2 regions of the Agarivorans sp. JK6 genome follow, and region 2 is predicted to be linked to the other one. Evidence: predicted binding sites of a transcription regulator. Region 2 holds the regulator's gene; the other holds the start of a gene.
What was found. Region 2 encodes LexA, which represses DNA repair genes until DNA is damaged. Its sites were predicted from a motif close to TACTGTATNNNNATACAGTA; they were not measured.
Positions count from the first base shown of each region.

Region 1 (3,592 bases), 1.2 Mb from region 2:
AGGTTTATCAAAATCCTTACTTATTGGCGGATGTGGATCAACAGATCTTTGACGATCCGCAGCCAGCATTAAGCCGCCATCAAGTGGCTGAGTTAATGCTGCCATATATTGAAAACCATTTGGCACAAGGCGGTCGTTTACAACATATTAGCCGCCACATGCTGGGGCTGTTCCAAGGTTGTGTGGGAGCGCGTGCTTGGCGTAGGCATTTAAGCGAGAATGCCCATAAGAAAGGTGCTGGCATTGAAGTGATGCAAGCTGCAATGGATTTAGTTCCCGAGCATCAATAAGCCTAGTTAGCTTACTTACTTGTTTAATTGAGGCCGCTTTATGCGGCCTTCTCATTATCTGGCACAGCCCTTGCTATCACTACCTGCGAAGAGTCAGCTTTTTGTCAGGAGTGCAAAACAATGGAATTTTTAGGACGTTTAATCGCCCGCTGGGGCATATTAGACATTTTTATGGCGTGGGTGCTTACCGCCAGTGGCATGTTACTGGTTATTCCCAAGCAGTGGTTACCTGAAGCAGGTTTAAACGCGCAACTGAGTATGGTGTTAACTATTAGTTGTGTAACGGGTTTGGCTTATTTTCTTAGCCGAGGATTGTTGTTGATTATGACCAGTATCACGGGAGCCGTTCAACATCGTCGAGAATTACAACGACTCGCTTCGATGATCTCGTGTTTGGATCATTCTGAGCGCGCTATTTTACGCGAGTTTATTATTACTCGTCGCAGCGTATTAAGTCTGCCTTTAAAAGAGCCTGCCGTAGCAAACTTAATGGAAAATGGTGTGTTAAAGCCAATGAATGAGCAACATGTTCACGAGCAACGAAGCAATGTGGACATGATGATCAATTTAGCGGCGCGGCCATTATTGAGTTACAAAGCTTTAGGCTTACCGGTTGGTAAGTTAAACGAAGAGCAAATTGAACATTTGAAATCAATTCGCCCTCGCTTTTTACAACCAGATTACAAAGCAAATCGTACTCACTCTGGGAAACTATTTAGGATCCGTGCCGGTGATACAGAAAGCCAAACGGCGGCATAGTTTAACTAGTACGCTGTTTTAGATAACCCGCGTAATCGGGGACATCTACCGAAAACTCCTGATTAAAGTGACGGCTGGCTAAGATAAATTCAGCCGTCGCTTGGTTGGTAGCCATTGGTATATTCCATACCGCAGCCAAACGCAGTAGCGCTTTGACATCAGGGTCATGCGGCACCGCGTCTAGTGGATCCCAGAAGAAGATCATTAAGTCTATTTTACCTTCCGCAATCATTGCGCCTAATTGTTGGTCGCCACCCATTGGACCGCTTAATAAGGCCTCTACTTCAAACCCTTGTTGTGACAACAGCGTACCGGTGGTGCCGGTTCCAAATAACTGATGTTTAATTAAATCATCGCGATGATTCTTCGCCCAGTTAATTAACGCCGTTTTTTTATGGTCGTGGGCTACCAATGCTATACGTTTGCGAACGTTCATGGTGCGGGTGGTTGTATCCATGTTACCTCTTAAATACGATTAGTTTGAAAGCGTTTACTACAGATTATGTTACTGTTTGTATTTACTATTAGCTAGCAACAGCCAGCAGATAATCAAGGTGGGATAGCAAAAACGTGTGCGGTAGCGTAATGATTGGCGGTGAATATGAAATACGACAAGCCGTAGGTGTGGATTCGTTATTTCTAGATTTTGGCGAAACCAAACAGTATCGCCCTAGCGAGTCGTTGCCAGCTTTGATTATTGAGCAGGAAACCCTGCGTTGTAAGCCTTTTATATGGGGAGTAAAGCACCCTCGACATACCCAGCTTGTTATTAATGCTCGAGTAGAAAGCGCTGCTAATAAAGCTATGTTTCAAAACGCCTGGATAACCCAGCGTTGTTTACTGCCGGTAAAAGCGTGGCATGAATGGCGTAATCAAGAACGTTTTGAGTTTAGTTTGGAGCATCAAAATGTATTATTGCTGGGCGGTTTGTATTTGCAGGCTTCTGAGGGAAAACAGCACTTAGTTGTTCTCACTCAAGCTGCAGCGAGTGCTTTACAGCAATATCATCATCGCATGCCTTTGTTGTTTGAACTCGAGCAAGGCTTGCGCTGGTTGGGCGGGCAGCCCTGTAAATATGAGGCGGAGCAGTTTCATTATCATGTGTCGAGCGATAGCCCACAGGTGGGCTTGTTTTAGTTAGTATATTTTGTCGCATCAGGTTTCTAGGAGTGATTGATGATTTACATTTTTGGTTATGGCAGTTTAATTGATGCAGATTGCAGACAGTGTACCTTTCCTGGTGAACATGCGTATGCAGCGCGGTTACATGGTTACCAACGTTATTGGAGTGGTTTGAAAAGCGCTGATGATCGTTCCGCTGTTGTAATTACTCCCGATAATAATGCCAGCGTGAATGGGGTGCTGATTCCCTTTGATGAAAGCTTCTTGCCTGAACTGGATAAACGCGAAGAAGATTACGATAGAGTGTTACTCGATGTTTCACAGCTTGATCTCTTAGATACGCTGCCAAAACCAGCCGTTAAGATATATACCTATGTGGCTAAAGAGTATTGGCATCCACAGAGCAATAGCCCTATTTTACAGTCTTATTTAGATGTGTGTTTGCGAGGGTGTTTGGCGGTAAATGAGCAATACGCGCGTGAGTTTTTGCTTTCGACCAATTATTGGGTAAGCCACTGGTTAGATGACCGTCATCAACCTATTTACCCAAGGGCCATTAATATGGATGCTCTAGCCTTAGAGCAAATTGATTCGATACTAAATGATATGGCGCATTTGGCTGATTACAACCCGGTCGCTCAGAGCTAAGAATTTAGGTATAAAAAAAGGCGCCTTAGGCGCCTTTTTTAGCTTCGATAAACGTAAATTACAGTACGTGTACAGAAGAAGTGTTAGTAGTACCAGAAGGTACTAAGGCACCAGATACCATCACTACGATGTCGCCTTTGTTTGCAAGACCTGATTCCATCGCTAAATCTTTACCAAGCGCGTAGAAAGAGTCAGTGCTTTCAATGCTTTCAACAACGTGAGGAATAACACCTTTAGTTAAGCAAAGTTGAGCAGCAGTTTTAGTGTTAGTAGTAATTGCTAAGATGTTAGCTTGTGGGAAGTATTTACGAACAGATTTCGCAGACTTACCACCTTCAGTAGCAACAACAATAAGAGGAGCACTTAGCTTCTCAGAAGTTTCTACAGCACCTTTACATACCGCTTCAGTGATGCGTAGTTTACCGCTATCACGTGCTGGATCTAAGTTAGAAGGCATTACTGCGTCAGTACGACCACAAATAGTTGCCATGATAGATACAGCTTCTACAGGGTATTTACCTTTAGCAGACTCACCAGAAAGCATTACTGCATCGGTACCGTCTAGGATTGCGTTAGCAACGTCGCCCGCTTCTGCACGAGTTGGACGTGGGTTTTTGATCATTGAATCAAGCATTTGAGTTGCAGTGATAACCAATTTACGAGCACGGTTACACTTCTCAATCATCATCTTCTGAGCGAAGATTACTTCTTCAACTGGGATTTCAACACCTAAGTCACCACGAGCAACCATGATACCGTCAGAAACTTCTAGA
Region 1 is NZ_CP113525.1:3,886,934-3,890,525, reverse strand. It holds gene dusA (tRNA dihydrouridine(20/20a) synthase DusA) at 1-290, shown strand, start outside; gene OV592_RS17875 (super-infection exclusion protein B) at 411-1,049, shown strand; gene OV592_RS17870 (methylglyoxal synthase) at 1,051-1,506, opposite strand; gene OV592_RS17865 (SOS response-associated peptidase family protein) at 1,620-2,186, shown strand; gene OV592_RS17860 (gamma-glutamylcyclotransferase family protein) at 2,226-2,819, shown strand; gene pykF (pyruvate kinase PykF) at 2,878-3,592, opposite strand, start outside.
Region 1: a site for LexA is predicted at 1,556-1,575, ahead of OV592_RS17865 (SOS response-associated peptidase family protein). Genes of this name have one in related genera too.

Region 2 (3,592 bases):
GTCAGCAAGTAACTCGCCAGACCTTAGGCTTGCCTGCTCACTGGGGACATCTTGCAGGGTGAAAGAGTAGTACTTTTTCTTAGTGCTGTTTTTAAGTGCCTGTTGAATAGTACTAAACTCCTCAATGATAGAAATGGTTTCGGCAATCCACATATCTACATGGGGTTCTTGAGCTGCTACCAAAGTGTCGAGTATGCCCATTGCTTGCTTTGGTTCAAACAGATCGGGTCGATAACTGCCTAGTACCGGTGGGATGGCCCCAGCAACCGTAATCGAGCGCTGGCTGTTGCTTATAGCACCCTTTGCTACAGAGTTAGCGATCTTAGCCGCCAGTTGCGCAAGCACTGCCCCTTGGCGTTCGAATAATTCCTGACCTAGATGAAAAGGCACACAAGCGTAGCTGTTTACAGTAATTATTTCGGCGCCCGCATCTATAAAGTTTTGATTAGCTTGGCGTACTAAGGAAGGTGATTCGATCAGTGCTTGAGCACTCCATAAAGGTTGTGAAAAAGGCGCTCCCATTCTTTTAAGTTCTCGGCCCATTCCACCATCTAACACCGCTACATGTTTACTCATTATTTCTATACCACCACTACGCATTACCCTAATTATCATAAATGAGTCTAATTCAGATAAAGCAACTAAATAATGAAAGTTTTTCATGTTGATGAAGCAGGTTTTACCTCTAAGAGCTGTTCGATTAAAAGCTCTGAATTATAAGGCGTCGTGTTTTAGTCTAAGCATCGCTTAAGGATAGAATCGTTTAGAAAAATGAAGGCAGCCATTTCGTGGAATCTCTTGTTGCTTTCAATTTTAGCAAGCTTAGCGCGGCCGAGAATTTCGTTTAGTAGCAAAATTCTTAGTTAAAAATTTGCTTATAGTTTTGGTGCCAGCGTTTGAGCTTTTTATCTATATTTTTTCAATTTCTTATTGGTTTTTTGGTTTGGGGTGGAAATAACAATTTTTGCTATGTTTGAGCGTCAAAAATCGCTTTTTTAAAACTCTTTCTAAGTCAGTTTGTCTAGGGGGATTGCTCGCCAGTTAACCGCAGCATTGCTTTTTTCTCTAAATATAGAGCCCAACTCCATTCAATTCGTACACTGTTAATAAACGAAACGCATGCGAATGAATGCTTAGCGATTCCAGTTCGCTGGTTTCAACTTACAAAGTAATTGTCAGTCCAATCGAGTAATAAAGGTTTGCTCGTCATCCACAAAAGCGACAAAGCCGCCGTGATAGATAAACACCCGCCCGCGTCCCTCCACTAAGCAGGCAAGCTGTGGGTTTAAATCTTCTTCGTTAAATTGGCTTTGAAAAGTGCCCGTATCGGTGATTACGCCGCTGAATGTAGGCAAATATCCATGGGTGCGCTTGGCTTGATCAATCAGGCTCAGCTCGCTGGCAGTAGAGAAGCATGAGGGGATCGCCCCCGCTTCTTCGATAAACATTGTTTTTAGTTCTTCAAAAGCTGTAATCACCAGCCAGTCGATGCCGTTAACATGATGAATAAACATAGTGTTTCTCGGTAATTCTGATGCGGCGATTTTATCACTATCAGGGGAAGAGCGTAGTAGAGATTTAGTTGCTAAAGGCGGTAACTCTGTGCCATTTCCGGACATTCACGAGGTCAACTTGAAACACGCTTTTGCCCAAAGGGGAGTTAGCTAGATACTTAGCATCTTACTTCTGACTCAGTTTCCATCACATTGCAATCTACAACTCAAAATTTGGAGCGTAGTTTTAAAGTAGCGGAAAGATTTCCAAAGAAACTGAAACCTACAATAAGTCACTGATTTAGATAAATCCTTGCTTCATTGCTCATGCTGTATATACTAACAGTGTGCTGTATAAACTTACAGGTAGACTATGAAGCCCTTAACACCCCGTCAAACAGAAGTATTTGAATTAATTCGTCGTCATATTTCCGAAACGGGTATGCCGCCAACCCGTGCAGAGATCGCTAAAGAATTAGGCTTTCGTTCCGCTAATGCGGCAGAAGAGCACCTACGAGCACTTGCTAAGAAAGGGGCTATTGAGATGATCCCTGGAGCTTCGCGCGGTATTCGCATTAGTGAAGAGTATTTGCCAGCCAGCGCTAATGAGCCAGTGGCCGAAGACTTAGAACCCGGTTTACCCTTAATCGGCCAAGTGGCTGCAGGCGAGCCTATTTTGGCGCAGGAGCATGTAGAGTCGCACTATGCGGTAGATGCTAACTTGTTTAATCCTCATGCTGATTATTTACTGCGGGTGCAGGGAATGAGTATGAAAGACATCGGCATTATGGATGGTGACTTGTTAGCGGTGCACAAAACCAATAATGTTCATAATGGGCAAGTGGTGGTGGCACGTTTAGAAGACGATGTTACGGTTAAGCGTTTTGAGCGCGACGGTAAAATGGTTTACTTGCACCCAGAGAATGAAGAGCTCTCAACTATTGAAGTTGATTTAGAGTATCAAAGCATCGAAATCGAAGGCTTGGCGGTAGGTATTATTCGCACTGCCGATTGGATGTAAGCCTTACATAGCAATAAGTTCCGCTCTTTTTAAGCCCAAATCAGCCCGATTTGGGCTTTTGTCGTTAGCATCACATCTTTTGTGTTTATCCATAAAAATCTCAACAATATATTTACATTTCTTTAACTTAGGGGTTAATTTATAAGCAGTAGCTTGTATTTAGCTGTTGCTGTCTACTACTTTTGGGGTGGGGGATTTCCCTTTTTCTGCAGCTACTTTCCTAGTTTGGAGAGTTGTTGTCGTTGGCTACTAGCAAAGGAGAGCGCTGTGGGCCGATGGATTCAGCTAATAATGCTGACATTCTTTTCGTCGCAAGTATTTGCGCAAGAAATGTCATTCAACTTACGTCCGGGTGTTACCGCCATTAGTGAGCAGGTTTATGGCCTGCACATGACAATTTTTTATATTTGTTGTGCTATTGGGGTGCTGGTGTTTGGCGCCATGTTCTGGGCTATTTTTCATCATCGCAAGTCTAAAGGAGCCAAGCCGGCTCAATTTCATGAAAGTACCAAAGTAGAAATTATTTGGACCATCGTTCCTTTCATTATTTTGATTGGGATGGCGATTCCTGCCACTAAAACCCTGTTGGCCATGGAAGATCCTTCCGATGCCGATATCACCATTCAAGTAACAGGTTCCCAGTGGAAGTGGCATTACAAATACTTTGACCGTGAACTGGAATTTTACAGTGTGCTGGCATCTGATATGGATGAAGTTAACGGCAAGCTGGAAAAACGCAAAAACTACTTGCTTGAGGTAGACCGACCGCTGGTATTGCCCATCGATAAAAAAGTACGCTTTTTGATGACTTCGGAAGATGTTATCCACTCCTGGTGGGTACCGGATTTTGCAGTTAAGAAAGACGCCAACCCAGGTTTTATTAATGAGGCTTGGACCATCATTGATAAACCCGGCATATACCGCGGCCAGTGTGCTGAGTTATGTGGTAAAGACCACGGCTTTATGCCGATTGTGGTTATCGCTAAAACGCAGGCCGATTACGATGTTTGGTTAGCCGAAGAAGAAGCTGCTTATCAAGCCAAACAAGCCCAAGAGTTAGAACTGGTTGCTATGACTA
Region 2 is NZ_CP113525.1:414,163-417,754, forward strand. It holds gene OV592_RS01910 (homocysteine S-methyltransferase family protein) at 1-576, opposite strand, end outside; gene OV592_RS01915 (cytosolic protein) at 1,176-1,514, opposite strand; gene lexA (transcriptional repressor LexA) at 1,867-2,514, shown strand; gene coxB (cytochrome c oxidase subunit II) at 2,806-3,592, shown strand, end outside.